Regions from separate parts of the Bacillus paramycoides genome, predicted to be linked through region 1. Evidence: riboswitches for the same ligand, from Rfam matches in the RefSeq annotation. Region 1 holds a riboswitch; the other holds the start of a gene.
The links. A riboswitch is a leader RNA that binds a small molecule or an ion and turns the genes downstream of it on or off. The one in region 1 is predicted to bind thiamine pyrophosphate.

Region 1 (15,701 bases):
AGCGATACGTCCATGTTTATGGTGCCACATCGCTTTCCAATCTTTAAATATAAGTTGAATTCCCTTCATGAAACATACTCCTTCTCCTAATTTCACACCATTACAATGGTTTAACAGATTTACTATACACGCCACTTTCCATACTGTATAATACATCTTTAATTATCAATTCATTCCTTTTGGTCTATAGAAAGGAGATTCAAAATGGAACTTCTTCAACTAAAATACTTTCAGACAGTCGCACGATTAGAACATATGACAAAAGCGGCTGAGGAATTGCATATCGCACAACCATCGCTCAGTAAAACAATCGCTAGATTAGAAAAAGACTTAGGCGTCCCGCTATTTGATCGCCAAGGTCGACAGATTACATTAAACTCTTTTGGGAAAGTATTTTTAAAACGAGTAGAGCGCATTTTTCATGAATTAAGTGAAGGTGAACGAGAAATTAAAGATTTAGCTGAATTACAACAAAGCTCTATTACACTGGCAGTTTCTATTCCGAGAATATTACCAGAACTACTCGGTTCTTTTTTACTAGAACATCCTAACGTTCGTTTCCAACAGTTTCTCGCATCTACTCCTTCTATGAAACGACAACTAGATAATATAGAAATTGATTTTTGCATTTCTTCTGTGCCAATTGAAGGCGAGGAAATTATGTGGGAACCACTTATTACAGAAGAAATTTTCTTAGTCGTCCCTTCAGGTCATCGTTTATCAGGACGCGACAGTATTCATCTGCATGAAGTAAAAGACGAACCATTTATTAGTATGAACACTGGTTACGGATTTCGGCACTTAACAGATGAATTTTGCAAGAAAGCTGGTTTCACTCCGCATATCGCTTTTGAAGTAGATGAACCAACCGTAATTAGCGACCTTATTAAGCAAGGTCTCGGCATCGCTTTCGTCCCAAGTTTAACTTTATTAAAAAATTCTACTTTAGCATTAAATAAGTTACGTATTATTGAACCGAATTGCGAGCGAACTATCGGCTTAAGTTGGTCGAAAAAACGCTATTTATCAAAAACTGCTCAGCAATTTCGTGAATTCGTGATTGACTACTTCTCTAATATTAGGACGTAAAATTACATCGATAAATAACGATATAAATAGAAGGTGCCCCCTCAAAAGGATGGCACCTTCTATTTCTTACTCTTCTCCAATTCCATTTCCGCTAAAAGTGGCAATACGTTATCGAAAATATGCGTATTATTATTTTCGCCCGTTACGTATCCACCGTAATATCTACTAAATACATTATCATTTCGAAATGTAACCATATGATCATATAGTTCCTTTGCAAACTTTGTATCACCTGTTTGTAGTACGTACATAATCGTTAATCCGTAAGCCGCTGGTGATTCATAATTCACAGTTTGTTTTCCCGTTTCTAAATTGTAACGGCCGTATAGCTTTCCATCCTCCTGAAATTTCTTCTTTATAAATTCCAAGTAAGCATCTGATGAAAGTCCACCTAGACTCCGGTGATAGGCAACGTATGATTGATCAATTAAATTCACTTCTTTATCGTACGTAAATGTACCATCTTCTTTATACTCTTTCGGGAATGCCCAGCCATGCCTTGGGTAATCCGCTAACAATTGAACGACTTCCTGATATTGCTGAGCAGAAACTTTACCGTACTTCTTCATATAAGAGAATGCGTGCGGATTTAAGTATGATGTAGTTGCAAAGTTATTTTGTTTTCCTGCATCTGCATCATAATAATCAACGTAATAATTACCTTTCTTATTATAACGAATTACAGCATCGCTCAATTGATCTGCCAAGGTTTTATAACGCTCTTCCTTATACATTTCATAAGCACGATATAATTGTTCTATAATACGAAGATCATCTATAAGTGCATTGGTAGCAGACTGTATTTCTCCCTTTTCAGAGATTTTCCATATAACGATTTGATCCTTATGTACAAAGTTATTTTGAATAACCTTAACTTGTTCATCGAATAACGCTTGATCGTCTTTATCGAGTGTATATTGTAGCCATAGCCCTGCCGATTCCGATAAAGCTTCACGGCCCTTCGCTTCACCCGTGCCTGCCTTTGTATCCGCTAAACGATATGTAGCAAGCGTCCCATTTTCATTCACCATATGTCTTAAAATAAAATGTTCTGTACGGTTTCCTTGTATAGCTGACCAAAATACAATTCCACCTAAAGCGATTAAGAGAACAACTCCAACCCCTATATATAAACGTTTCCTCAATCTATTCACCTCCCTAATAAGGCTATCCTTAATTTTACCAGAACATACGTAAAATTAAAAAAGACAATCTATTAGATTGTCTCCCGTTCCTCTATCACTCACATACCTCTTTAGAAGGTCTATATAGCGATTCCACAAGTCGATCATACTCCCGACGCGTAATCTCTTTATTATACAGCTTCAATAATAAATCTCTATGCTCTTTTGAAAATGCCATCTTTTTAATGACTTCAGGATACATAAAACATCCTCTCCATTTCACATAAACTTCTTCACCCCGGAAAAACAGAACTTATGTTCGCATAAAAGATTATAAAATATTCCTTACTAAAAAACAAACAAAATATTATTAAACATTAACTTCTTTCTTTTCATAATATTCAAACATTATATTACCATATCCACTTTTTAAATACATATATATTTTTGGTAGTTTTTTTGAATAAATCTTCCAATTCAATCAGAAAATAATGGCAAAAAAGAAGAGGAGTTTACATATGGATACGGTAACATTAGCAAGAGCATTTTTCGGTTCTTCATTAGCATTCCACATTATCTTTGCAACACTTGGCGTGGGACTTTCATTAATGATTTTTATAAGTGAAATACTCTATCACTGGAAGAAAGATTCCGATTACGCCATCATGGCGAAAAGATGGACGAAAGCGTTCGCCATCCTTCTCGGTGTAGCAATTCCGACTGGAACAATCGTTGGTGTGCAAATCTCACTTCTTTGGCCTGGTTTTGCCAAAATTGTTGGGCAGGTTATTTCTGTTCCCTTTCAAATTGAGATTTTCGCCTTCTTTTTAGAGGCTTTGTTCATGTCCATTTATGTATACGCAGCTGACAAACTACCTCCATTCATGAGATTAATCTCATTATTCTTCGTCATGATTGGTGCCACGGCATCTGCCGTGCTTATTACATCAGCAAATACATGGATGAATACACCAGCGGGCTTTTCAATGGGGCCAGATGGATCCGTTTTCAACGTTGATCCGTGGAAAGCTTTCTTTAATCCGAGTTTTGGCACGAGCGCATTCCATGTTGTGATTACAGCCTACGCAACTGGAGCTGCTGTCATTGCCTCTATCGCTGGATTTAAATTATTAAAGAAAAATTTAAGTGAGCGTGAAGTGGCGTATCATAAAAAAGGACTGCTGTTAGGACTCGTCGTGACATTTATTACAGGGGCTACGATGTGGCTTTCGGGACACGAATCGGCAATTGCCTTACATAAGCATTCCCCTGAAAAACTTGCATCTGCTGAAGCTTTATTTGAAACGACGTCACATGCACCGTTATCAATTGGCGGCGTTGTAGATCCTAACACACTTGAACTAAACTATGCACTAGAAATTCCGAACATGCTTAGCCTACTAGTGGGACTAGACCCTAGCACCGTCGTAAAAGGACTAAATGAATTCCCACAAGAAACATGGCCACCATTTTACACACATACACTATTCAACTTAATGGTCGGCACCGCTGCCTTCACCTTTGCGGTTGCAGCAATTGCCCTCTTATATTGGTACTTTGTTTACCGAAAAAAAGGCGCAGAATTACCGAAGTGGCTTCTTTGGGGAGCGGCCGCATGTGGACCAATTATGATGCTCGGCATTGAATTTGGATGGATTTTTAGTTGTAGCGGTCGCCAACCGTGGACCATTTATGGTATGCAACGTACAGTCGACGCTTCTACACGCGCTGATTTTGTCGGTCCTTTATTTATTCTATTCATCATTTTATATATTGGACTCGGTATTTTAACTGTTTTTGTACTACGGACATTCTTTAAGAAACATCCGCTTACAAATGATTTACATCACGAAGGAGGCGATTCTCGTGCATGAGGAAAGTATTGCAATCATCATCTTATGGGCTCTTATTTTCGTTTACAGTATATTAGGGTCCATCGATTTTGGGGCAGGTTTTTGGGGCATGGTATACGCAAAACATCCAACGCTCGCTGCTAAGCTTGCCAACCGATACTTATCACCAACTTGGGAAGTAACAAATACATTTCTTGTCTTTGTCGTTGTCGCTTTTCTCGGTTTCTTTCCGAAAGCCGCTTTCACCCTTGCGACAGTCATGTTCGTACCAGTTATGTTAATTTTAATACTCATTGCAATTCGCAGTACATTCATGGTATTTGCTTACTCTGTACCAAAATATCAGTATCTTCTTCGGGTTATTTCAGGTATTACCGGGCTCTTAATTCCAGCCTTATTAATTACCGTTTTACCCGTTACAGAGGGGGCTTATATTACAATGTCTGAAGGAAAAGAAGTACTCCTGTATGGAAAGCTTCTTTCTAGCCCAGTGATCTACTGTTATATGCTCTTTGGGCTAACTTCGGAACTATTTCTCTCTTCTCTCTTTCTTGCTGATTTTGCGAGAGAGCAAGGTTCAGAAGATTCGTATAGAGTTTATAGAAGAAACGCCATCATCCTTGGTCCTGCAACACTCGTTACGGCGATTATCGCCCTCGTTGTAATGGACCCGGAAACACACTGGCTTATGCAAGGACTCATAAAGCAATTCCCATGGTTTACAGTTTCTATCGTTTTATTCGTTATCGGGTACTCTTCTCTTTGGTGGACAAACAAGAAGTATGACTCACTAGGATACCCTCGTATTGCCGTTTTAGCAGTCATCGCTCAATATGCATTTGCAAGTTACGCTTACGGTGTTGCACATTTACCTTATATTATTTATCCTGATGTAACTGTATTTACAAGCTTTACAACGGTCGAAACATTCTATGCATTGCTTATTCTATATGCAATTGGCATTGCAATTTTATTACCAGGATTTATTTTCTTCTGGAATTTATTCTTGAAGGATCGAACTTTTTTAAAGGAAAAATAATCCACCCTTGGAGTCTGTCCCAAAAATCATATTGGGATGGGCTCCTTTTGTCATGTTTTTTCGACAAGTTGATATATTTTAAAAATCACTGATATATTTTGAGTTACGCCGATATATTTTAAAAATTGCTGATATATCTCAATAATTGCCCATATAATTTCTATTTACTATCTTACTGCCCCACTAATTTATAGACACCTCTCACAATAGTTATTTCACTATTCATGACACTTGTCCTTTCGCTTGAAAAACACATATTCACTTTATTCCATTATATGTCTAGTTCTTCCTATTTTTCGCTGAATATACTACTAATACAAACCTTGAGACAAGCTACATTGATTTAAGGAAAAGTAGAAAGGTAGGTAAAATATGAGCATTGAAATATGGATTACTATTATTGTATTCTTCTTAACGATGATTGTTATCTTTTGGCGACCCCGTGGTTTAAATGAGGCGTGGCCGGCAGCAATTGGCGCTGGCATTATCTTGATTACTGGACTTGTATCAAGACCAGACGTCATAGACATTATTAGTAAAATTGGCGGTGCCTCTATAACAATATTAGCGACCATCGTTATGGCAGTTATATTAGAAAGCTTTGGCTTCTTCCACTGGTCCGCAGCGAAACTTGCAAACTTAGCAAAAGGCTCTGGTCGCCGTTTATACTGGTATATTCAATTATTATGTTTTCTTATGACTCTTTTATTTAATAATGACGGTAGTATTTTAATTACAACTCCAATCTTAATTCTTCTTCTAAAAAACCTTCAATTAAAACCGCATCAACAAATCCCCTATTTATTAAGCGGTGCTTTAATCGCTACTGCATCTAGTGCACCAATTGGTGTAAGTAATATCGTAAACTTAATTGCATTAAATATCGTGAATATGACTCTTTATATGCATACTGCTATGATGTTTGTACCTGCAACATTAGGACTATTGTTTATGTCATGGCTTATGTATACAGTGTTAAAGAAAAAGCTACCAAAAAAATTACCTGTTTCTTCATATGATATCGAAGAAATATTCTTCACAAAAAACTTCCATCCGTTAAAAGGAAAAAATTCAGTTGATACGAAACAAAAACGGACAAGATTCATGCTAAAAGTATTAGGCTTCGTCTTCCTTATGCGCTGTCTTCTATTCGTTGCATCCTTCTTATCCATCCCAATTGAAATTGTTGCCGTACTCGGTTCACTCATTCTTCTCATCTGGAGATGGTACTACTTACGAACGAATCCTGTCGACATTTTGAAAAAGACACCGTGGCACATTTTAATTTTCGCTTTCTCTATGTATGTCATTATTTACGGGCTTCATAATGCAGGATTAACAGCGGCGCTTGTAAATTGGCTTGAGCCAGTGGTAAGTCAACATCTACTCTATGCTAGCTTTGCAATGGGCGGACTTGTCTCCCTCCTCTCCAACGTCTTCAACAATCACCCTGCACTTATGATTGGGACAATCACATTAACAGAAATGGGACTAGATCCAATCACTTTAAAAACGATCTATCTCGCAAACATTATTGGTAGTGACATCGGTTCACTATTATTACCAATCGGTACGCTAGCTTCCCTCATATGGATGTATATCCTGAAACAAAACAAAATTAAAGTAAAATGGAAAGACTATTTAAGTGTATCCCTTATCGTTATTCCACTCACAACAGTCGTCACATTATTCCTCTTATTCTACTGGGTACATCTCTTCTTCGCCTTATAAAGTGAAACTTTAATTAGTAGGGGGTTTCTTCATCCCCCACTGATTATCAGCCCTCACCAATCGGACTTTAATGGGCAGCCCGCCCCCCACCTAAATTCTTTGCTTTCGCTGAATTTTGAGGTGGGAGTCTTACTGCCCATTAAAGTGGGATAAACGACAGAAGCCCGCTTTGCTACCGTCTTAGCAAAGCGGGCTTCTTCTATATTTAAGTTAGGTACTACAGTGTGATCAATCAAGTAAAGAGGTGTAACGTGTTATTGGTATAAATGACTACCTGTTTCTTTAAATTCTTTCGCTTTCTCTTTCATTCCTTTTTCAATTGCTTCTGTCGTTTCTAAATCATTTTCTTTCGCATATTCACGAATATCATGTGAAATTCTCATACTACAAAACTTCGGTCCGCACATGGAACAGAAATGAGCTGTTTTCGCGCCTTCTGCTGGCAATGTTTCATCGTGATATTCCATCGCACGTTCAGGATCTAAAGATAAATTAAATTGATCGCGCCAACGGAATTCAAAGCGAGCTTTTGAAAGTGCATCATCACGCTGATGAGCCGTTTTATGCCCTTTCGCAAGATCAGCTGCATGCGCTGCAATTTTGTACGTAATAACACCCGTGCGTACATCATCTTTATTCGGTAAACCTAAATGTTCTTTCGGCGTTACATAACAAAGCATCGCCGTTCCAAACCAGCCAATCATCGCAGCTCCAATTGCGGATGTAATATGGTCATAACCTGGTGCAATATCTGTCGTTAATGGCCCAAGTGTGTAAAACGGCGCACCCTGACAAATATCAAGTTCTTTCTCCATATTCTCTTTAATTAAGTGCATCGGTACATGCCCAGGTCCTTCGATCATCACTTGCACATCATGTTTCCAAGCAATCTTCGTTAATTCACCAAGTGTTTCAAGTTCAGAGAATTGCGCTTCGTCATTTGCATCTGCAATCGAACCTGGACGTAATCCATCTCCAAGAGAGAACGAAACGTCGTACTGCTTCATAATTTCACAAATTTCTTCAAAATGAGTATACAAGAAGTTTTCTTTATGATGGAATAAACACCACTGTGCCATAATCGAACCACCGCGTGAAACGATACCTGTCGTACGCTTTGCAGTAATCGGAATGTAGCGAAGTAATACGCCCGCGTGAATTGTAAAGTAATCAACGCCTTGCTCCGCTTGCTCAATTAACGTATCACGATACACTTCCCACGTTAAATCTTCTGCAATTCCATTTACTTTCTCCAGCGCTTGATAGATCGGTACAGTCCCAACTGGTACAGGCGCGTTACGAATAATCCACTCACGTGTCGTATGAATATTTTTACCTGTAGATAAATCCATAATCGTATCTGCACCCCAGCGCGTTGCCCACGTCATCTTCTCTACTTCTTCTGCGATAGAAGAAGATACAGCAGAGTTTCCGATATTTGCATTGACCTTCACATGGAAGTTACGTCCAATAATCATCGGTTCTGCTTCCGGATGGTTAATATTTGCTGGTAAAATAGCTCGACCTTCCGCGATTTCCTTACGAACAAACTCAGGCTCTACTCCTTCACGGATCGCAACATATTCCATCTCAGATGTAATAATGCCATTACGTGCATAGTGCATTTGCGTAACATTTGCACCTTGCTTCGCTCTAAGCGGTTTGCGACCCATTTGCGGGAAAACAGGTGTATGTTTCGAAGCTACCTTCACACCGTCATCCTCTGGTTTCACTTCGCGTCCTTCGTATGCTTCTACATCCCCGCGCTCTAGGATCCAAGAGTGGCGCGGCGCCTGCAACCCTTTTTCCAGCTCCACTTTATACGCAGGATCTGTATAAGGACCGCTCGTATCATATACACGAATTGGTGGATTCGGAATGCCGTTCGTTTCACTTTGTTCAATCTCACGCATCGGTACTTTCATACCCGCGCGTGGCCCATCCACATATACTTTCTTACTTCCTGGTAAACTCGATTTCAATTCAATTTGCTCAGATGAAACAGATTGTTTCATAACCTTTGTTGCCCCCCTGTACGTGACAAGGACGAGATATGGCCAGCGTATGCCAAAATAAAAAGAGCCAGGTCCATAAAAAAATAAGGACCTGGCTCATAAAGACATCATTATGTAAAGCCGTTAACTTCCCTACGCTGGTACGAGCCAGATCAGGTCCAAAGGGTTAAGAAGTTCACGCGCTTCTCTCTCAGCCTACGCATACGTTAGGCACCCCTAGTTTATCACTGATTTAATTTTCAATACTTTCTCATCATACACGATAATCTGAAAAATGCAAAGTTTATTTCTTTTGTTACTTATGGAATCATCCACGTTAAATAATATGCCTGTACATACGTCATAATACCAACAATAATTACGAAGAATAAACTATGCTTCACTGTAAAGCGGAATAAATCTGATTCTTTTCCAGCAAGTCCAACTGCTGCACAAGCAATTGCAATCGATTGCGGAGAAATCATTTTTCCTGTTACACCGCCCGTTGTATTTGCTGCAACAAGAAGCACTTCAGATACACCGACTTGCTGCGCTGTAATCGCTTGTAAATTCGAGAACAATGCATTTGCTGACGTATCAGATCCTGTTAAGAATACCCCAATCCAACCTAAGAATGGTGAGAAGAACGGGAATAGTGCTCCAGTTCCTGCAAGCGCTAACGCTAATGTAGAAGATAAACCAGAATAGTTTGCAATAAATGCAAATCCTAATACGAATCCGATAGATAGAATTGGCATTTTAAGCTCATTTAACGTTTCTTTAAATGTCGCTACTGCATCTTTTGCACTCATTTTCAAAATAAAGATAGAAATGATACAAGCAATTAAGATTGCTGTTCCTGTTGCTGATAATACATCAAACTTCAAAATCGCCTCGTAAGGCGTCGGTTTATTTACAATTGGCTCTGCTTTCATTACTAAATTGTGTAAGCCTGGAATTTCAAACTTAAACACGAGGCTTTCTAATGCGCCGCCTGGAGCAAATAACGCTTTAAAGAAGCTTTGACTCCAAATGACTACCATCACAGTTAAAATAATAAATGGAGACCATGCTTTTACAACTTTCCCTACTGTTAATTCCGGCATAGATGTTGCCGTCGTTGTCGCAGCTACTTCACTATTTGCTTGTTTAGACTGATAAATTTCTTTCGGCTGCCAAACTTTTAAGAATAGCGATAAACTCACTAAGCTTACTAGTGCTGACGTAATATCCGGAAGTTCTGGTCCTAAGAATGTCGCTGTAATGAACTGCGTAATTGCAAATGAACTACCCGCTACAAATAGAGCAGGCCATGTTTGTCTTACTCCTTTAAATCCATCCATTAAAAATACGATAAAGAACGGAACAAATAATGATAAGAACGGTAATTGATGTCCAGCCATTTGTCCAATTTTATGTGGATCAATACCAGTTACTTGTCCAGCAACTGTAATCGGAATTCCCATCGCCCCGAACGCTACTGGTGCCGTATTTGCGATTAAGCAAAGACCCGCTGCATATAAAGGATTTAATCCAAGACCTGCAAGAAGCGCTGCCGTAATCGCTACTGGTGCACCAAATCCTGCTGCTCCTTCTAAAAATGCTCCGAATGAAAAACCGATTAAAATAACGAGTAAACGATGGTCATTCGTAATGGATAATACAGATGCACGAATGACATCAAATTGACCTGTTTTCACAGATATTTTATATAAAAATACCGACATAATGATAATCCAAGCAATTGGCCATAATCCGTATAAAAAACCATATCCGGTCGCTGCCATCGCCATTGTGAACGGCATCTTATAAGCGAATAACGCCACTAAAATTGTAAGTACAACTGTAATAAAACCTGCCACATACCCCTTCATGCGGAAAACTGCTAACGCTAAGAAAAAAAAGATAATCGGAATAAGTGCGACCGCTGCCGAAATCCAAATATTTCCGAACGGATCATAAACTTGTGTCCATGTGTTCATTGTTCTCTCCCCCTAAAGAATCCCCTTTTAAATAGAATAATCTCATCAATAGACTATCAGGTCATCATACCTTTAAGTCTAAAATAAAAAACGTTTAAGAAAACGTTTTCAATAATTTTATCACAACAAATTCCATTGCAAAAGATTTTTTCGAAAATTTTATTATTTAATATGAAAATCTTACAAAAACGTCACGTTCTTGTAATGTTCATCGATAGAAAGCTCGCTACATTTCCTGCATAATAAAGATATAACAACGGATATTATTTATGAGGTGATATATATGAACGGAAACAAAATATTAGCAGCTTTATCATACTTTAGTGTATTATTTGCTCCTATCTTATTCCCAATCATTGTGTGGATCGTGGGGGATTCTGAAACGAAACCACACGCAAAACGTGCTCTATGGACACACATTATTCCAAGTATCGCGGCATTTATCGGATTTATTATTCTAGGAATTATGGGTATCGGATCAAATCAACCAGACGTAACACTTGGTATTGGATCAATGATCATCTTATGTATTTGCGGTATTATTAGCTTATACTACTTCATTTGGAACATCGTAAAAGGTATTAAAATACTGACAGCTTAAGTTTAAACAAACGTTTGATTAAAACAGCACGTTAATACGACAAACTTTTAATAAGAAAAAAACGTCCCAAAATATCTTTTGGGACGTTTTTTTATCTTCTGCGTTTTTTCTTTTTTCTCATCATTTTTTTGCGGCGCGTATTCACTTTATCCGCTATAATGTGAAGCGTACTTGCTACAACAATTCCCATTACGAACGTTACAATTTCAACCTCATGTTCCTTCGCCATTTCTATTAAATTTCCATCAAACGCGATTACATTTAATAGAAATAAAAACGGAGAAAACACAATTAACATGTATGCAATACGAATTACATCACCAAGTATAATTGTATGTGTAAAGAAGGAGCGATGCGGCATAACCTTCTTATACGGATACCAAAATATACGCAGGAATCCCCATTTATTATACGCATTACTATACGTATCTAAATCCGGTGTTAAAAATGTAGTACCTACTAGAAAACCAATTGCAAAAGTTAATAAAAAATCAAAATTTGTTAATCCATACGAAAAGAGCATAAACAAAACAACCGGAAGGGATATTAAGTTTATTTTCGTATGCGTTCTTCCTGATGGCATAATGCACTTCCTCGCTTACGTTTGCCCTGTCACCATATGACAGTTCTCACCTATTGATCTAATTTCTGATCGATAAAGGATGTGTCTATATCCGAACCAAACCATTCTGCCAACTTCACTCGTGCCTTATCTTTCACATCTTCATTGACGTATAACGACGCTTGTAATAGCGCAGCCATTAACGCCCCTAAATCATCCGTATAACCAATTCCAGCAACGAAATCTGGAATTGCATCAATCGGTGCAATAAAATAAGCAAGTGCTCCAATTACAATAATTTTCACTCGTTTTGGAACATCCGGTTTCTGCAAAACGTAAAACAATAATAAACTTGCATAAATAACCGATTGCCCTGCTTGTTTTGCAACATGTTTCACTTTTTTCCAAAACGCTTCAACTGAAAATTTTTGTTCCATGTAAAAGCCTCCCTATTTTTTAAAAGAAATAAGCTACAATATGTTATCAGTAAAAGTTCATCAAAATTACACATAATCTATCAATGAACTTTCATTGTAACAAACAAACGAAAAAAGAACAAGTGTTCGTTAATTTTTACATACTTCCCTTCATATAATAGGTTTCTAGATAACCACTTACCCATTGTCATTTCTTATTTCTCAACAAGAAAATTTTCACTTTCACTTAACATTCTGCTCTACCTTTGTTATATTTTCTAGTTGACGGACATATAAACGAATGTTAAAGTTTTCTCTGGTAGTGACAAATCTTATACAAAAAATGTAAAATGTTATAGTGTTTCTCAGAAATGAATTTTGTTGTATAATACAGAAATGACGTTATGCTTATGAGTAACACAAGAAACTAAAAGGGTATGCATAGTTATAGTCGTATATGGGTGAATATAGAACCTCTAATTATGGCCAAGAAAACTATGTATTTTTTATTTTAGCATTTTTCGCTCCAAAATCGACCAAGCCTGATAGAGAAAGGGTGGAAATGAATGAAAGAAACCTTGAAATCACAATTTCAAAATGTGCGTTTCACGGTATTCGTAGCTTTAGCTTTATGGCTGAAGACGTACCTTATTACACGCACAAGCTTTGATTTAAAACTTGAATCTTTCATGCAAGAATTCATTTTATTCCTTAGCCCATTAGCAGCATCATTACTGCTTGTTGGTCTTGCATTATTTGCAAAAGGGAAAAAACGTAACTATATAGCACTTGGAATTAGTTTTGTTTTAACAATCGTTCTTGTTGGTAACGTAATGTTCTACGGATTCTACAATGACTTCGTTACTTTACCAGTACTAGGACAAACATCTAACTTTGGAAGTTTAGGTTCTAGTGTGAAAGAATTGTTTAACTACAAAATTATCCTTGCATTTGCTGATATTATCGTATTCTTTATTTTATTGAAGAAGATGAAGAATTTTGCACCGACAGAACGTGTAGCACGCCCAATGCGCTCCCTATACTTCGTGTCAACAGTTGCAATTTTCTTCGCAAACTTAGGACTGGCAGAAGCTGAGCGTCCTGAACTATTAACACGTTCATTCGACCGCGTTATGCTTGTTAAAAACTTAGGTTTATATGTACACCAAGTGTATGATCTTGGCTTACAAGCAAAATCAAGTTCACAAAAAGCCTTCGCTGACGGTAGTAAATTACAGGAAACAGAGAACTATGTAAAAACAACGCAAAGCAAACCAGACCCAAACATGTTTGGTACTGCAAAAGGGAAAAACGTAATTGTTGTTTCTCTTGAGTCATTACAAACATTCTTAATTGGTGCGACAGTTAACGGACAAGAGGTTACACCATTCTTAAACCAATTTACGAAAGAAAGTTATTACTTTGATAACTTCTTCCATCAAACTGGGCAAGGAAAAACATCAGATGCTGAATTCTTAGTAGATACTTCAATGTATCCGCTAGACCGCGGTGCTGTATTCTTCACACACGGTAATAATGAATATACAGCAACTCCAGAAATTTTACGTGAGCAAGGATATCACACATCAGTATTCCATGCGAACAACGCAACATTCTGGAACCGTAACATTATGTATCCGGCACTTGGTTATGATCGTTACTACAACGAACTTGACTACAAGATTACGCCAGAAACAAAATTAAATTGGGGATTAAAAGATATCGAATACTTCGATCAATCTATCGATATGTTAAAAGAAGTGAAGCAACCGTTCTACACTCGCTTCCTTACTTTAACAAACCATTACCCATTCACTTATGATGACAGCACGAAATTAATCGATGAATACAATTCTGGTGATGGCGTGTTTGACCGTTACATGGTAACTGCTCGTTATTTAGACGAAGCAATGAAACACTTTATTGAGCGTCTGAAGGCAGAAGGCATTTACGACAACTCCGTTATCGTATTCTACGGTGATCACTATGGTATTTCTGAAAACCATAACCGTGCAATGGCACAGTTCTTAGGAAAAGAAGAAATCACTGCATTTGACCATATGAACTTACAAAAAACACCGATGTTTATTCACGTTCCAGGTCAAAAAGAAGGTAAAACAATTTCAAAACCAACTGGTGAAATTGATATTAAACCAACAATTCTAAACTTACTTGGTGTAGATTCTACGAATCAAATTCAATTTGGTCATGATGTATTCTCACCAGAAAATAAAGGATTCGTTGTTCTTCGTGACGGTAGCTTCGTTACAGATAAGTACATGTACACGAACAGTACATTCTACGACCGTACTACTGGTGAAGTTGTACAACTGCCAAAAGAAGAATCTCAACCACTCATTGATCGTGCCCAAAATGAGTTGAACATGTCTGACAAAATCATTGAAGGTGACTTACTTCGCTTCTCTGAAAGTAACAAGACCAAAACTGGTGAAGTAAAGACAGCTATTAAAGAAGAAAAGAAGAGCGCTGAGTAATCTCAGCCTCTTTTTTTTATATTTCTCCATACAATTACTTATATTCATTAACTTTAACATTACATAACCTTTACCAAATATTCACATGGAATTAATGAAACATCCCTATAATAAAATATGTAAACAAGGTTCTCTATATTTCTTATCTCTCATCTGTAATAAGATCCCTTAAAGAAATATGTGAATCGTTTATTTCTACTTTCTTATAATTGTCTTTCAACATGTTTTGTTTCCATACACAAAACATTCAATAAGACGATGTCCCTATGAAAGATAGCTACCCTCCTTGTGCAGCATTCCATAAGAATGTTGCTTTTTTTTATTGAAAAGCAGGATTATTATTTCTTATTTTCGAATTTGTATATACAAAATGCTCTAAATCACCACTACTTCTCTACCATTTACAAATACATATACGTCATATGTAAAGAAGTACTCACATAAAAATTACTATAGTGATTTTTATTCCAAATGAATTAAGGTTTCACTTTACTTATGTACTTACGAAAGGATGGGACGGAAATTGGCATATGAAAGATTTGTACTTTGGAATGATGCAGTTATTGATACAACAAAACAAAAAACGTACATAGAACTCGAAGAAAGAGGCTTACAGTTTGGAGATGGTGTCTACGAGGTTATTCGCCTATATAAAGGGAACTTTCACTTATTAGATCCGCATATCACAAGATTGTATCGCTCCATGGAAGAAATAGAATTAACACTTCCTTTCTCAAAAGCAGAACTGATTATCCTACTTTATAAACTAATCGAAAATAATAATTTCCACGAAGATGGAACGATTTATTTACAAG
Region 2 (15,701 bases), 350 kb from region 1:
GTTAATTATTGGTATTTTACACAGTTTATTTGCACTAAAAGGTTTGTCAAATATATTACCATTCGAAATTATGATCCCGCTTCTAATTAGTATTGGAGTATATGGCGTCATTTATATCGGATATTACTTCCTAACAGTTCGTTCTTATTATAAGATTGTGAGTGCGAAATAATAAGTGAGCAGCTATCGCTATAAGCGGTAGCTGTTTTTTTCATTCTTCATAAAATCTTAAGAAATCTCCTCAATTTTTGTTAAGAAACGATAGTTATACTTAGAAACAAGTTAAAAACTATTGAACGAATGGGGGAGAGGTTTACATGCAACTCATAACATTCTTACATGAATTTATAAAACATCCGAAACATACTGGTGCGATTGCGCCAAGTTCAAAAATATTAGCAAGAAAAATGGTAGATGTAATTGATTTTAATAGAGCGAAATGCATCGTAGAGCTAGGTCCTGGTACAGGTGTTTTCACGAAAGAAATTATGAAGAGAAAGAGGAAGGAAACAATATTTCTTCTTATTGAAATTAATGAAGTGTTTTGTAAAGAGTTACAGAGAAAGTTTAAAAATGAGCAGAACGTCATTGTTGTACACGGCTCAGCTGAAAATATAAAGAAGTATATGGAAGAGTTCAATATAGAATGCATTGGCTACGTCTTATCAGGATTACCGTTTACTTCTTTACCAGAAGAAGTTTCAAGGCGTATTTTAAACAATGTAATGGAAGCGATACATGAGAATGGTGAATTTATTACATTTCAATATTCACTTGTGAAAAAAGGATTTATACAACATTTCTTCCCTGAAATTACGCTCCAAAAAGTGTGGCTCAATTTCCCGCCAGCGTACATCTTTAGCTGTAAAAAAGAGTTAAGGAGAGCTTATGCCTAATGGAATTACATGAATTATTATCTTATATTGAACAGTATGGTTATTGGGCACTATTTTTCTGTTTATGGTTAGGTATTATCGGTATGCCAATTCCAGACGAAATGATCGTAATGAGCGGTGGTTTTGTCTCTTCACTAGGAATATTAAGTGTCATGTCAGCATTTTTACTAACATATTTAGGCGTTGTATCTGGCCTATCTTTAGGTTATATAGTAGGAAAAATATTTGGTACGAAAGTACTTGATAAGTTAATGAAAAGGAAAAAGGCAAAGTATCTTTTGAAGTCTCAACAAATGGTAGAGAAGTATGGCCATTATGCGTTAGTCACAAGCTACTTCATACCAGTTGTAAGACATATCGTACCATATTTAGTTGGAATGAATAACATGTCATTTAAGACGTATGCCTTGTATTCCTATACGACAGGATTTGTTTGGACACTCGTTTACTTTGTGCTCGGTTCTTTATTTGGACAACATATTGAAAGTATTGTAGCGATTGTAATAGAGTATGGCGTGTATTTTGGCGGGCTTGTTTTTGTTGTTGTGAGTGGTGCTTATTTGTATAAGCAAAGAAGAAGAACGGTGATGAGTAAGTAAATAGAATGAAGGCTTACGCTTATTGAGAGTAGTATAAAAGAGAGAGTTATTTTGTAGAATAACTCTCCCTTTTAATGTGATAGCTTCTCATTACTTACATTAGGTGTTGTTTGAAATACAGTTATATAAATTGTTAATATGATCGTATTAATCAAGTTGGCTAATACAGTCATAAAATCACTTGATGGGATGATAAGAACGAAGATTGAAAGTATGGCAGAAGCAAGAGGAATGAACTTTTGCAGCATAGTTAACTTTCCGTCTTTATGAAGCTTTGCAGATTGAAAGAAGCAAAGTAAGAAAATTAAGGATGTAAATAATAATCCTAAATAGCCCCAACCATCTTCAATATACCAAGGTAAAAAGCTCATTCTTGATGTGAAAATAAATAAATTGAATACTAACGTGCTAATGATTAGCGTATTTAAAATAGTGATATGTATCTGTTTCTTCATTTGAATTATACTCCGTAATTTATTTTATTCTGCTATTTGTGGGCAGCAAAAAACACTGATTAAAATTTCACTTTACTGAGATGTTTTTGCCATTTCCATAAATCGCTGTTCAATTTCATCTAGTTCGAATGAATGGCATATTCTACGGTCTTCTTTATCTAAAATTCGATAATGTTGGGATAAAATATTTTGTTGTATTTGATAACCGTTTAATTCTTTTATTTGTCGCCACCACACTTTTCCTCCTAAAGTCTTCGGGAAGTTCGTATTGTAATGTGTAAAAGCGATTGTTTTTATAATTTCATTCACATCATCCCCAAATGTCATCTGGACTATATCGCTCTGTTCAAAGAGTGTTACGACACAAACTGCACCTGACCATGTTAGTGTGCGTCTTCCTTTTTCAATTTCTACTAATGTTTTCTTTGATAAACCGATAATTTCTGACATTTTATCTTGTGATAGATTATTTTCAACACGGATGAGTTTTAATTTTGAATTAACGAGTTCAATAAATTCTTGTTTATCCATTATGCAGCTCCTTTTTCTTTATAGTGTAAAATTACACTAAAGATGTAATTTTGTCAATTGTAGCGTGAAGAGTTCTTTTGTTTGTTTTTTGAGCTTACTAATTAATATTTCACTTTTAGTTTAAGAAAATGTTAAGAAACAGTACGAGTTTTTATTAAGAAATGGGCCCTATACTTAGGAACATCTCATAGAAAACATAATAAAAGGCGGAATATAGATGAAAAGATTTATTTTTGGATCACTACTTGTTATCGTCGCAGGAGCGGCATATTTATTAAAGGGGAGCGCTGGGATTGATAAAATGAATCCATTTCTTGATATAGAGCACCATTATGCAATAATTGATAACGATGGTAAAGAATTAGATGGAAATAAAGGTTGTGAATATAAAGTGAAAGCTTATGATGAAAAAGGTAAGGAAAAAGAAGTGACAATTGGCGGAGTAGATGAATTACCAAAAGGTTCATACTGGCATGTGCTTACGAGAGGTAAGTTCTTATATGATAAAGTGAAAGTAACGATAGATAAAATTCCTGATGGAGCAAAGATGAAGTTAGGATTGTAAGTATAAAACCGATTCTCAATGTGGGGATCGGCTTTATTATTTTATGGTAAAATATAGAAGGGAGGAGTGAGAGTTATGCTACTCATCGTTAGCCTTATATTAATCGGGATTATGTGTAGTATGAGAATAGTATCCTTACATATGATAGAACGAGAAAAGATAGAAGAGCGATATGTATATTGTCCAAAATGTAATACGAAAATTAGGAGAGGCAATTCTGCTCCTTTTTGTTCGAAATGTAATGTAATATTTTAATTATAGGAAATCTGAAATCATTTTGTATGGTTTCGGTTTTTTTATGTTGAAAATAGAAGAAATAAAGAGCGGAAAAAAGTTTGAACAAGGGATTGAGTATACGAATATTATTGAAGGATATCCCATTATTATGAAGTATGTCGTAGAGATTGATAGAGAAGTTTTGAGGGTGTTATTACCTGATGAAAGAGAGATTCTTCCTACTATGCTAGAGTGTGATGAATGTTATAAGACCCAATTGGATGATATCGAGGGAAGTTGATAAAAAAGAGCTTGAAACAATTCAAGCTCTTTTTCATTATTATTTATGTCCTAAAATATGCTCAACCTCATGCGCACTTAATTTACTTGCCTTAGCAATTGTTTCAAGTGGTATACCAAGATCATGCATACTTTTAATCATTTAAATTTTTCCTTGTTGAACCCCTTCTTTTCGCCCTTTTTCCATGCCTCTTTTCATACCTTCTGTCTCTGCATGGGCGAATTTTGCAGCTTCATCCATTAAAACTTTCTCCCTTGCGTCATAGGCTTGTCGGAAAGAGGAATCTTGACTCATACGTTCCCACTTGTTTATTGCTTTTTGTAAAATAGGGTCTTGGTTCATAGCAATATCCTCCAATGTATTAAGCTGCTTCTTTCCTTCATTGTATCTAAAAAGAACTAGGGCATGCAAACAGGAAACTTTGCTACTTTTTTAGCAATATTATTAGAATGTCGCAAACAAATATGTCTATGTTATACTCTAGTGAAATTGAATTCTTCCAATCAGTAGCAGCTGCTATAGAGAAGAAAGATCCAAGTATTATTGTGAATAAGGATTCTAATACGCACTGGGAAAATTGGGGGGAGTATGATTGTGACTGAAAAGGATAGGAGAAAGAATAATAAATGAAAAGAAGAAGAAAATCCGGAGAAAAAGTACAAATGAATCGTTTTGCACTACCTCTATGCTACGGAAGTGAAGCACCATATTATTATTACGAGGTAGCGCCTCATGAAAGAGAGGAACGCTTCCATTTAACATCAGAACTTTGCGTAATGGACGATGAACATTACTTTATTAGAGGTTGTTTAGAGATTCCTATCATTGATTACCACGAAAATTTCATATGGACTGTGTGGGTATCACTTAGTAAAGAAAGTTATGATGAAGTATTAGAAAAGTGGGATGAGAGAGACCGAGAAAATAGTGACCCTTATTTTGGTTGGTTATCTGTAGAAATACCAGTTTATCCAGAAACATTAAATTTAAAAACAAATATACATATAAGAGAAGTTGGAATGGCACCGTATGTTGAATTAGAGCCAACCGAGCATCCTTTAGCGATCGAACAAAGAAATGGAATTACTTTAGAGAGAGTGAAAGAAATACAAGAAATGATTCAACAATATAACTAGATTAGAAGAGAAAAAACGAGTGCCAGCACTCGTTTTTTTTTATTACACAACCGCAGGATTATAAATCATCGTAAGGTGTCCTTGCAATAATTCAATTTGACAAGGTGTATGAAGCGAGCTTTCTCCATCTGTATCTACTTCTTTTTCTTCTTCTGTTTCAATATGAATGGATTTCGCTTTTACGTGGAAGATGTCATTTTCATTTGAGTCTTCAAATAGTTTCTTTCCGATATAATCTTTAAACGCTTGAATGCCTGTTGATTTGACTACGAAAATATCAAGTGTTCCGTCGTCGCATTTTACGTTTGGGATAAAGGACGGGATCCCGCCAAGATATTCACCGTTTCCAACCATAACAAGGACAGCTTCGTCTTCATATACTTGTCCGTCGTACGTAATTTTTACTGGGAATGTTTCAGCATTTTTGACAGTTCGAATTGTGCTTAAGTAGTAGCCGATTTTTCCAAGCTTTGCTTTTTCTTCTGCATCGATATTGTTTGATACTTCAGATACGAGACCAATGCCCCAGAAATTTAAGAAATGTTGTCCATTTGCTTTTGCAACGTCAACTGGTTTTACGTGTTCCTTAGTGATAAGTTTTGCTGCTTCTGCAATGTTTTGCGGAACGCCTAGTGTGCGAGAGAAGTCATTGCAAGTTCCGCCTGGAATGATTGCAAGTGTAGGTCTAGTTTCAAGAGGTGCTAAGCCGTTTGTGCATTCAAATACTGTTCCGTCACCACCAAAGACGATAATTAAATCTACTTTACTAGCAAACTCTTGGCAATATTTTGTTGCATCACCTTGTTTTTTCGTATGAAGGATATGTAAGTCAGGAAAAGCTGCGGCAAGAGGTGGTACGATTTTCGTTAAATTTGTATGTAAGTCGCCTTGTCCAGCTTTTGGATTTACGATGAGGAGTACTTTTTCAAATTTTGTTTTTGTCATTTTTCATCTCTCCCTATTTTTTTGTAATGGAAAGAAAGGAGCTGTTCCGATGTATTTCAGAACAGCTTCTTCCTATTAATAAGGCGCTAAGATTGTCAGTTATTGTCGGTAAGTCGATATATTTAAAAAATCGCCGATATAATTTGAGTTACGGTCGATATATTTGAGAAATCGCCGATATAATTTAAGATACGGTCGATATATTTTGAAAATCGCCGATATAAATTTTATGTACTATCGATTTTTTAAGTTATACGATTATTTCGTTACAACTGAAGCAATAAATGGTAAGTTACGATATTTTTCTGCGCAGTCGATGCCGTAGCCAACGATAAATTCGTCTGGAATTTGGAAGCCAACATATTCAGCTTTTAAGTCCACTTTGCGGCGCTCAGGTTTATCAAGTAACGTACAGAATTTGAGTGCCTTTGGTTTATGCATAAAGAAGTGATCTTTTAAGAAGTGAAGTGTTAAACCAGAATCGATAATGTCTTCTACGACAATCACATTTTTTCCAGTAATGTTTACATCGATATCTTTTAATAGTTTCACTTTTCCAGTTGTTTCTGTTTGATTTCCGTAGCTAGATGCAGAAATAAAGTCGATTGTTACATCGTTTTTAATGTGACGAATTAAATCAGCAGCAAATACGAAAGATCCTTTTAGTACAGCGATGACTACGATTTCTTCTCCTTCAAAATCACGTTCGATTTGAAGTGCTAGTTCTTTTACTTTTTCTTGTAATTGTTCTTCAGAAATTAAAGTGTCTTTTATTTCAATATTCATTGGAGTCCTCCTACAGTGTAAAACTTGTGAACATTTCGACTGTAAAGGATAGAAAGGAAAAAGTCAAAGGAGATAGTAATTTTTTACAAAATACCAACAAAATCATCTGATGATATGATATACTAATTATATTAAGAAAACGCTTCCATAGAGGGTGATTATAATGAAGAAGAAACAGTACACAACTGTAACATTTATAAAAGCATTACTATTAACAATTGTTCTTGGATTGTTGGCTTATATAATTGATGTACCAGCGATTCGGATTTCACTAATTGGAATGACTTTAGTATTAGGCGCAATTTCCCATGGTATGATGTCACAGCTGCAAGAAGCTGGACTTGATGATATGAAAGACCATATAGATAAGAAATAAGAGACCTTCACATATGCATAGTGAAGGTTTTTTTGTTTCTTACAAAAATGTAAGGTAGTTGTAAGGGAAATCGATAGTTGCATAGTAGTGTTTTGGATAAACTATGGGTGTAAGGTAAAAGGCAAGCATATTTTAGGTAAATTAAGTTTTAGGCACTCTATATGTGAAAAAGGAGTAGGAGGGCATGGAGAAACGTTGGACGACCTTTTCTTTTTTAGCAACTAGCAACACCGTAATGCTAGCTGGCGAGATGGATTTTTTGCACTTGTTTGATCGAGAAGACGATCATTCTTCTTCTAAATTTACAATGAAATGGAGTAAGTGGAGCGATAGTTGTAGGTTTGAAGAAGAGACCCCTAACGAAGAGCAAAAGGTTATTTTGACAAACCCTATTAAAGCGTGGGTTGTTCAACGTCGTAAGTGTAACGTCAAAAATCACTTAAAGAAAACTGAGCCGAGACAATTAGTTATCGCTCCGGCCCATTCTACTTCTACATCAAGCGAAAGTAACATGTAAATATTGAGACACACACCCGAAAAAACATCGTATATATTGCGATGTTTTTTTATTTGTCTACCATGAAATCTTTAAATGAAATATATTTCATCTGCATTTTATATTTATATCTCTTGTTTATTCTAGTGATACATCCGATGCGAAGTGATGTAAAACGTATAAAAGGAGAGAACTAAAATGAAAAAAAGACTATTACCAATCTGTGCAATGGCACTGTTAACCGTAGGATATTCTTCAGTAGCAAGTGCGGATACTGGAACAGTAACAAAGGAAGAAGAGACGCAACTGCAGCACGATAAAGCGAAAAAAGAGGCATTGATTAAAGAACAGCAAAAAAGTGAAGAAGAGAAAAAGAGAATATCACAAGAACAATTGAAAAATGATATGGCGAAAAAAGAAGCAGCGATAAAAGCTGAGCAAAAAAATGAAGTAGCTAAAAAAGAAGTAACAAAGCCAGCTGGACAAGGTGAGAAATTACCAAACACAGCATCCAATAATGTAGCAATGATGGCACTAAGTGCATGTCTTATAGGGTTGGGGACATTATTTGGTTTGAAACGTCGAAATAAAGTGAAGGCGTAAATAAAATATTGTCCTATAAAGAATGGAATAATTTCATATATTAAAAATGGTAGGTTATTCCTACCATTTTTGGCATGGAGGGATGAAACATGAAGTTACTCAATTATATCGGTATCATATTGATGGCCATAGGACTATGTATGGGATCATATTACGCTATGGAATGGTATAAAGGAAAAAGTTCTGCTCAACAATTAACGAAAGAAGAGCTAAAGAGTCTTGAAAATATACAACATAATCAACTTTCTTACGAAACACCTGTAACTTCCCAAGTACCTTCATCTCAAACAGAACATAAAGAAGGAGAAAAGGTTGCACTATTAAATATACCGAAAATAAAGAAGAAGTTTTCTATATACTGGGGAGCGGATGAGGCAACGCTGAAAAAAGGAGTGGGAATGTTCGTTAGTGATGTAACGACAACACCATCTGGAGGGGGACATACGGTACTGAGTGGGCACCGGGATACTGTATTTACAGATTTAGGAGAGTTAAAAGAAAAAAACACTCTTGTTTTAGAGTATGATAATAAAACTTACACATACGAAATTCAAAAGATATGGATTACCCATGCGGATGATCGTACTGTTATTATAAAAAAAGAAGAACCGATATTAACACTGACGACTTGCTATCCATTTGATTATATAGGGGATGCACCAGATAGATATATTATCGAGGCGAAGTTAACTGGTAGTTATTCAAAATGAAGTGATAGTTTTTGAAAGCAGGAGGGGATATAAGTTATGTCAAAAAATATTTTAATTGTAGAAGATGAAGATATATTACGTGAAATATTAAAAGATTATTTTTTGAGTGAGCAATATGTAGTGTTTGAAGCAAGAGACGGGAAGGAAGCTTTAGTTGTATTTGAGGAAGAAGAGGTTGATTTAGTTATTTTAGATATTATGTTGCCGGAACTTGACGGGTGGTCCGTTTGCAGAAGAATCCGTAAAACATCCGAGGTTCCTATTATTATGCTGACAGCACGTGTTGATGAAGATGATACGTTACTTGGATTTGAACTTGGAGCGGATGACTATGTGACGAAGCCGTATAGCCCACCCATTTTATTAGCTAGAGCGAAAAGATTGTTAGAGAGTAGAAAAGTAACAAAGCAACTTTTAGAGAATGAAGATGATACATTATCCATTCATGGTATTCACGTCCATTTCCCGTCGCGTACTGTTACGATAGATAGAACAGACATTAATTTAACACATACAGAATTTGAAATATTAGCGTATTTTATGAAAAATCAAGGGATTGTTTTAACGCGAGAGCAACTCATTTCAAGAATTTGGGGATACGAATTTGCTGGTGATGACCGAACCGTTAATAGCCATATTCGTAATTTGCGAAATAAATTAGGAGAGAAAGCAAAGTACATTACAACTGTAGTACGAACAGGTTATAAATTTGAGGGGAATGTATGAGAAAAGGAATTGTACTAAAATTATTTACCCTCACAACAGCATTGTGCATGTTAATTTTAGCGACGATATTTATTGGACAAACGATATTTTTTAAACAATATTATGCGAATCGAAAAGTAGAAGATATTAAAGTGAATTTAAATTCCTTTGAAAAGAATTATTTGAACTATGCAGGAAGTGCAGAAGGAATTCAGAAGCTGGAGCAAGACTTTTTTAGAGAGAATAATACATGGATTACGACATTAGATCAGAATGGAAATTTAAAACATGTGGATGATTTTTATGTAGAGGTTACTTTAGATCGTAGGGCAGAGAAGGAGTTTGGAAAAAAGGTAATCAAGATGCCTTTGTACTATCTCATGACCATAGATGAAATTGAAGGTGGGACACTGCCTAAGTTAGAAGGGCGGTCAGTCTATTTTTATGGGCTAAAACGAGACGATAGTTTCATCGCATGTTATGTACATATAGAAAAGGCAAATTTGAGTTGGCTGAATAAACCGTTAGGAAAAAAATTAGCTGCAAAGGAAATTCAGATGAGTGGTGGTAAGCCGACAGTTGCTGAAGAGCCTATCGCTGTGGAAAGAAAAGGAGTTTCTGGAGTTATGAGTGCTGAGGAACAGAAGAGGGCGGCTCATAACTCGGATTTCAATCTAGCAGGGAAAATTACGAAAGTACAATTTCCTGATGTAAAAGGACCGGTAAATCCAATTTATAAAAATAATTTATTTTTGGATAATATAAAGGAATTTCAAGCTGAATTATTATTAAAAGAAGGTAAGCAAATAAAAGATGCAACACAAATAATGGATTATGAAAAGAATGATATAAAATATAAATTATTAATCAAGCCAATAAAAGAAAAAGACGGATCGGTAACATATATATATGCGATGGCTTCTTTACAGCCTGTAGATGAAGCTGTACAAATGGTGGAAGATTACTACATCTACATCATTGCATTTGTAGTCGTTCTCATTTTTCTAGCTTCGTTCTATTACTCTAAACAAATTGCAAAGCCGTTATTAAAAATAAATGATACAACGAAGAAAATAGCGCATTTAGATTTCACAGAACAAATACCGATTACTTCAAAAGATGAAATTGGTGATTTATCGAAAAATATTAATGTATTATCTAATAAGCTCCATTCGCATATTGGACAGCTAGAACAAGACATTGAAAAAGAAAGAAAGTTAGAAAATACGAGGAAAGAATTCATTTCTGGTGTTTCGCATGAATTAAAAACGCCACTGAGTATTATGAAAAGCTGTATTTCTATTTTAAAAGACGGAGTAGCTGAGCATAAAAAAGAGTACTATTTTCAAGCAATGGAACGAGAAGTAGATAAAATGGATACGTTAATTTTGGATATGCTTGAGTTAGCTAAATTTGAGTCAGGTACATATAAAATGAAAAAGGGACCATTTTATATTGATGCTGTAATTGAAGATATATGTGAACATCTTTCTGTGGAAATAGAGAAAAAAGAACTGCATGTGCATAAAAATATATGTTCATTTGAAGTAGTTGCAAATCAAAGTCGGATTGAACAAGTCATCGTGAACTTCATTACGAATGCTATACGTTACACACCAAATAAAGAAGATATTATTATTTCTATAATAGATGAGAAGGATCGTATAAAAGTGTGTATTGAAAATAAAGGTACTCACATTGAAGAAGAGCAATTAGATAAAATTTGGGATCGTTTTTATCGCGTGGATGCAGCCCGTCAACGTTCGCAAGGTGGGACGGGGCTTGGGCTAGCTATTTCTAAAAATATTTTAGAATTACACGAAGCTGAATATGGAGTAAAGAATACAGAAGACGGTGTATTATTTTACTTTTACTTACCGAAAAAAGTGTAGATGATACATGCTACGCTTTTTTAATTTATTTTCATATTATCTTTACCTAATCTTTATTTTTAAGCGATATAATCTGGTTAGAAAATGAGGTTATGTAAGGAGTCGATGAACCGTGCATAGCAATTGGCTAAGTATAATGGTGTTTATTTTCTTTTGTGCATTTATTGTATTTTTAATTGATATTACGATATGAAAAAAAGCGCTCATGAAGCGCTCTTTTTCTTCGAGTTTAGTTGATAGGCACCAATGCTCTTGAATAAGCGTGGTGAAGTAAGAAATAAAAATATAAGTAAAACGGTACATAAAATAAAAGAACCGAGCATTGTACTGCCGTTTACAATTAATGAATATAGAACTGCTGATTGACCTTTCGGTGCATATTGTCCCCAAAAAATAATACCGGCGATAAAGTGACAGAAGTAGCGAGCAAAGCTACCGATAAATGTAGCAAGGATAATGTAACCAAGAACTTTCTTTCCTTCGTTATTTTCATTGGAAGCTAAAAGTGCTTTTTGAATTGGACGATAGAATAAACCAGCAAATCCAATGAATGCGAAAGCAACGAAGTATTCAATGAGTACTTGAATCGGTGTGACGATAATGGCATCGCCTACAACAATTTGTAATAATCCCCAAATTAAGCCTCCTAAGAAAGCCATTTTGAAGCCCCAGCGGTATGCAATAATAAAAATAGGAATCATAGCAAATGAAATGGAACCGCCTGTTGGAAGTTTAATTGATAATGGTAAAATGTCGATGACCAAGGCGAAGGCTGCAAGAATAGCAGATTCGATCATCGCTTGTAAATTGGTGTTACGCATGTTGTCTCCCCCTAAATCCAAGTTGTACAAAAAAGAATAGATATCATAGGAGGATACGAAATACGTAAATAAAAAGAGGTATGTATTTCGGACGTTTGCACAATCCCTGCGTTAGCATTAACTAACAGGTTCGAAGGGTCGGAACGAAGTGTTCCCTCTCAGCGGCATGGCTCCCCCAGTGATAACGAGATTCTTTATTTGCTATTGTTTATTGTAAGCGAAATGGATGAGAATGGCAAACGAATGTAGTATGACAATTATTGAAATAGAATTGTAGTGAAATGTTAATAAATATGAAGCAAAAGGGTATAGTACAAGAGAAATAGAGTGTGCTATAATTTTTCTGAAAATAATTATCATTCTCTTTGGAGGGGGAAGGTTATGAGCTTAGTAGATATTAAAATCGGTGAGAAAGTGTTAGTAAAAAGCGTTCAGTCGTTAGATCAATTATTAAAGAGAAGACTGGCTGCTTTTGGTCTTTCTGAAGGAAGCGAACTTCGTGTGAAGCAGAAAGCGATGTTCAAAGGTCCTTGTACATTGGAGTGTCGTGGACAGTTAATTAGTATTCGTCATTGTGACGCGAAAATGATAAAGGTGGAATTAGCGTGAATAAGGTAGCTTTGCTAGGGAATCCGAATACAGGAAAGACATCATTATTTAATGCACTTACTGGTTCTTATGAATATGTAGGAAACTGGAGCGGTGTAACAGTAGAAAAGAAGGTTGGTAAATTAAAAGATAAGCAAGGAACATTGATTGATTTACCAGGTGTTTATGATTTAAATCCCGTTTCGCGTGATGAAGGTGTTGTAACAAACTTTCTATTAACAGAAGAATTTCAGCATATGTTAAATATTGTAGATTCCTCGCAGTTTGAACGAAATATGCATTTAACGTTGCAATTACTTGAATTTGGTAAGCCAGTTTCAATTGGTTTAAATATGATTGATGTGGCGAAGCAAAGAGGAATTATAATTGATGTAAAACGATTATCAGAACTATTAGGTGTAACAGTCGTTCCTGTCGTTGCAAGAAGCGGAAAAGGTTGTGAAGAACTACTTGCGACTCTTAAAGAAAATGACAAAAACGAGAAAAAGCCATTCATAATTTCATATGGTGTACAAATGGATGAAGGAATCGGAGAGGTGATTTCTCTTTTAGAGAAAGCGAATTATAAGCATCCAAGATGGTTAGCTCTTCAATTTCTAAGCAATAACGAAGTAGTAGAAAAAGAAATGAAAGCATTACCAATTTATAGGGAACTTGCAGCCATTCGATCTCGCTTAGAAGGAAAACTTGATTGTACGTTGGAGGAGCACATTTACAAAACTCGTGAAGCGTATATTGAAAAGTTAAAAACAAATGTTATGCAGCATGAGAAAGAAGGGAAAATTCCTTTTTCGGAAAAAGTTGATAGATTAATTACACATAAAATTTTAGGACTTCCAATCTTTTTAGCAGTCATGTTTTTTATTTTTCAGGTTACGTTTACGTGGATTGGTACACCTTTATCTGATATGCTAGATGAGTTTTTTGGTGGACAGCTTACGGATTGGGTGACAGCTGGACTTACAAGTGTCGGAGCTTCTGATTTTATTCAAGCACTCGTTACAGAAGGTATTATTGCCGGTGTTGGTGCTGTATTAGTATTCGTTCCGCAAATCTTTGCACTATTCTTTTTCATTTCATTATTAGAAGACTCAGGATATATGGCGCGAATTGCAGTTGTTATGGATAGAATTATGGAGTTCTTCGGTTTAAACGGAAAAGCGTTCATTCCGATGATTATCGGTTTTGGATGTAATGTTCCAGGTATTATGGCAGCGAGAACGATTGAACAAGAAAAAGAACGTTTACTTACAGTTCTTGTAACACCGTTTATGTCTTGTTCGGCACGTTTACCTGTATATGCATTATTTGCAGGAGTATTCTTCCCTCAAAGTCAGGCAACTGTTGTGTTTTCTTTATATGTTGCAGGTATTATTCTTGCGTTATTAGTTACAAAAATTATGTCCCTTACCATTTTAAAAGCGGAAAAATCTATTTTCGTTATTGAGCTACCACCTTACCGCGTGCCACAAGCGAAAACGTTATGGTTAAGTACGTGGGAGAAAGGGAAAGGATTTGTTCGTAAAGCAGGTACATTTATCTTCGGTGGTTCGGTTGTCATTTGGTTATTAAACTATGCAGGTCCATCAGGATTTGGTGTCGATATGGGAGACAGTTACTTAGCGATGATTGGTGGATTTATCGCGCCACTATTTGCACCACTTGGATTTGGAACGTGGCAAGCTGCGGCATCCCTTTTAACAGGATTTTTAGCAAAAGAAGTTGTCGTTTCTACAATGGCAATTATTTATGCGGTGAAAGAAGATGTGCTAGGAAATGTAATGGGAGCACATTATACGGCGCTATCAGCATATGCATTTATGTTCTTTATTTTATTATATGTTCCGTGTTTAGCGACAGTAGCCGTTATTAAACGTGAAACAGGATCAGCAAAGTGGACGATTTTCTCTGTCGTGTATCCACTCGTTGTTGCTTATGTATTAACGCTTATTATATACCAAGTTGGATCCTTACTCGGATTCTAGAAGGAGATGTATTAGGATGATGGTCAATATTATAATTGGAGCTATCATTTTTGGTTATGCAGCATATACGTTAGTGAATTTTGTAAAGAGAAGTAAAAAAGGAAAATGCGCAGCATGTTCTTTAAATAAGTCATGTCAGTCGCAAACTTGTAGTCCAGATATGGAGCAAGTTGCTCATAAATAGTAAAAAAGCTTTGCGAATTTGAATTGAACCCAAAAAGTTAGACAAATATATTAAGTAGCTACTAAGGATTGAACTCTGTATTGCACAGGGGACAATCCTTTTAGTTTTGTTTTAATTCTTTTGTGATTGTAGTAATGAATATAAGTTTCTAGTTCTTGCTTAAATTGTTCCATACTTTCAAAATCTTTGAGATAAAGTAATTCAGACTTTAATAAGCCAAAGAAATTTGCCATGACTGCATTATCTAAGCAATTTCCCTTACGGGACATACTTTGGATAACGTTATGTTTTTTTAGCGACTGATGATATTGTCGCATTTGATAATGCCAACCTTGATCCGAGTGTAAAATAGGAGTTTCCTTATCATTCAAACGTTGAAACGCCTTATTTAACATTTTAGAGACAAGGTAATACGCAGGTCTATGTTCTATGTTGTAAGCTATAATTTCCCCGTTATATAAGTCTAAAATGGGTGATAGATATGGTTTTTTACCATGTAAGTGGAACTCTGTCACATCTGTTACCCATTTTTCATTTGGTTTTGAGGCGTGAAAATTACGTTTTAAAATATTAGGAGCGAATTTCCCGACAGTCCCTTTATATGAACGATATTTTTTTAATCGAACAAGACATTTCCTTCTGTTTCATAAGCTACTTTCCATTTTCGGAGTGTTTCGCAAGAAGGAATATAAAAAAAAGCAGCTGTTTCTCTCAGAGATGTCCCATTTTCATTCATATAATGAATTACATCTAGTTTATACTCGAGAGAGTAAGTTGTATAGCGTTTTTCAAACGACTTTTCCCCTGAAAATTCAAACCATTTAATCCATTGATAAAGTTCTCTAGGATGAAACCCTATAGAATTAGCAATGGTTTTTCCATCTTCAGTA

Region 2: linked by a shared signal. The riboswitch ahead of thiT (energy-coupled thiamine transporter ThiT) and the one ahead of thiC (phosphomethylpyrimidine synthase ThiC) in region 1 are both predicted to bind thiamine pyrophosphate.

Annotation. Positions count from the first base shown of each region.
Region 1 covers NZ_CP152427.1:4,988,522-5,004,222, forward strand. Annotated here, with positions in the region: gene AAG068_RS26020 (YhgE/Pip domain-containing protein) at 1-69, opposite strand, end outside; gene AAG068_RS26025 (LysR family transcriptional regulator) at 205-1,089, shown strand; gene AAG068_RS26030 (transcriptional regulator) at 1,149-2,234, opposite strand; gene AAG068_RS26035 (hypothetical protein) at 2,329-2,475, opposite strand; gene cydA (cytochrome ubiquinol oxidase subunit I) at 2,732-4,087, shown strand; gene AAG068_RS26045 (cytochrome d ubiquinol oxidase subunit II) at 4,080-5,105, shown strand; gene AAG068_RS26050 (arsenic transporter) at 5,478-6,836, shown strand; gene thiC (phosphomethylpyrimidine synthase ThiC) at 7,091-8,851, opposite strand; TPP riboswitch at 8,964-9,079, opposite strand; gene lldP (L-lactate permease) at 9,151-10,812, opposite strand; gene AAG068_RS26065 (DUF4870 domain-containing protein) at 11,096-11,413, shown strand; gene AAG068_RS26070 (metal-binding protein) at 11,505-11,996, opposite strand; gene AAG068_RS26075 (YkvA family protein) at 12,047-12,412, opposite strand; gene AAG068_RS26080 (LTA synthase family protein) at 12,958-14,886, shown strand; gene AAG068_RS26085 (D-amino-acid transaminase) at 15,398-15,701, shown strand, end outside.
Region 2 covers NZ_CP152427.1:4,635,440-4,651,140, reverse strand. Annotated here, with positions in the region: gene AAG068_RS24205 (ABC transporter permease) at 1-172, shown strand, start outside; gene AAG068_RS24200 (class I SAM-dependent methyltransferase) at 318-896, shown strand; gene AAG068_RS24195 (DedA family protein) at 896-1,495, shown strand; gene AAG068_RS24190 (hypothetical protein) at 1,567-1,950, opposite strand; gene AAG068_RS24185 (helix-turn-helix transcriptional regulator) at 2,023-2,481, opposite strand; gene AAG068_RS24180 (YxeA family protein) at 2,699-3,046, shown strand; gene AAG068_RS24175 (hypothetical protein) at 3,122-3,301, shown strand; gene AAG068_RS24170 (hypothetical protein) at 3,345-3,563, shown strand; partial or broken gene AAG068_RS24165 (Rpn family recombination-promoting nuclease/putative transposase) at 3,603-3,965, opposite strand; gene AAG068_RS24160 (DUF7003 family protein) at 4,028-4,165, shown strand; gene AAG068_RS24155 (DUF2199 domain-containing protein) at 4,190-4,699, shown strand; gene AAG068_RS24150 (diacylglycerol/lipid kinase family protein) at 4,742-5,644, opposite strand; gene hpt (hypoxanthine phosphoribosyltransferase) at 5,903-6,430, opposite strand; gene AAG068_RS24140 (hypothetical protein) at 6,591-6,806, shown strand; gene AAG068_RS24135 (hypothetical protein) at 6,991-7,323, shown strand; gene AAG068_RS24130 (LPXTG cell wall anchor domain-containing protein) at 7,501-7,905, shown strand; gene AAG068_RS24125 (class D sortase) at 7,995-8,615, shown strand; gene AAG068_RS24120 (response regulator transcription factor) at 8,652-9,341, shown strand; gene AAG068_RS24115 (sensor histidine kinase) at 9,338-11,212, shown strand; gene thiT (energy-coupled thiamine transporter ThiT) at 11,416-12,033, opposite strand; TPP riboswitch at 12,119-12,220, opposite strand; gene AAG068_RS24105 (FeoA family protein) at 12,415-12,642, shown strand; gene feoB (ferrous iron transport protein B) at 12,639-14,627, shown strand; gene AAG068_RS24095 (FeoB-associated Cys-rich membrane protein) at 14,644-14,811, shown strand; partial or broken gene AAG068_RS24090 (IS3 family transposase) at 14,862-15,446, opposite strand; gene AAG068_RS29995 (transposase) at 15,428-15,701, opposite strand, start outside.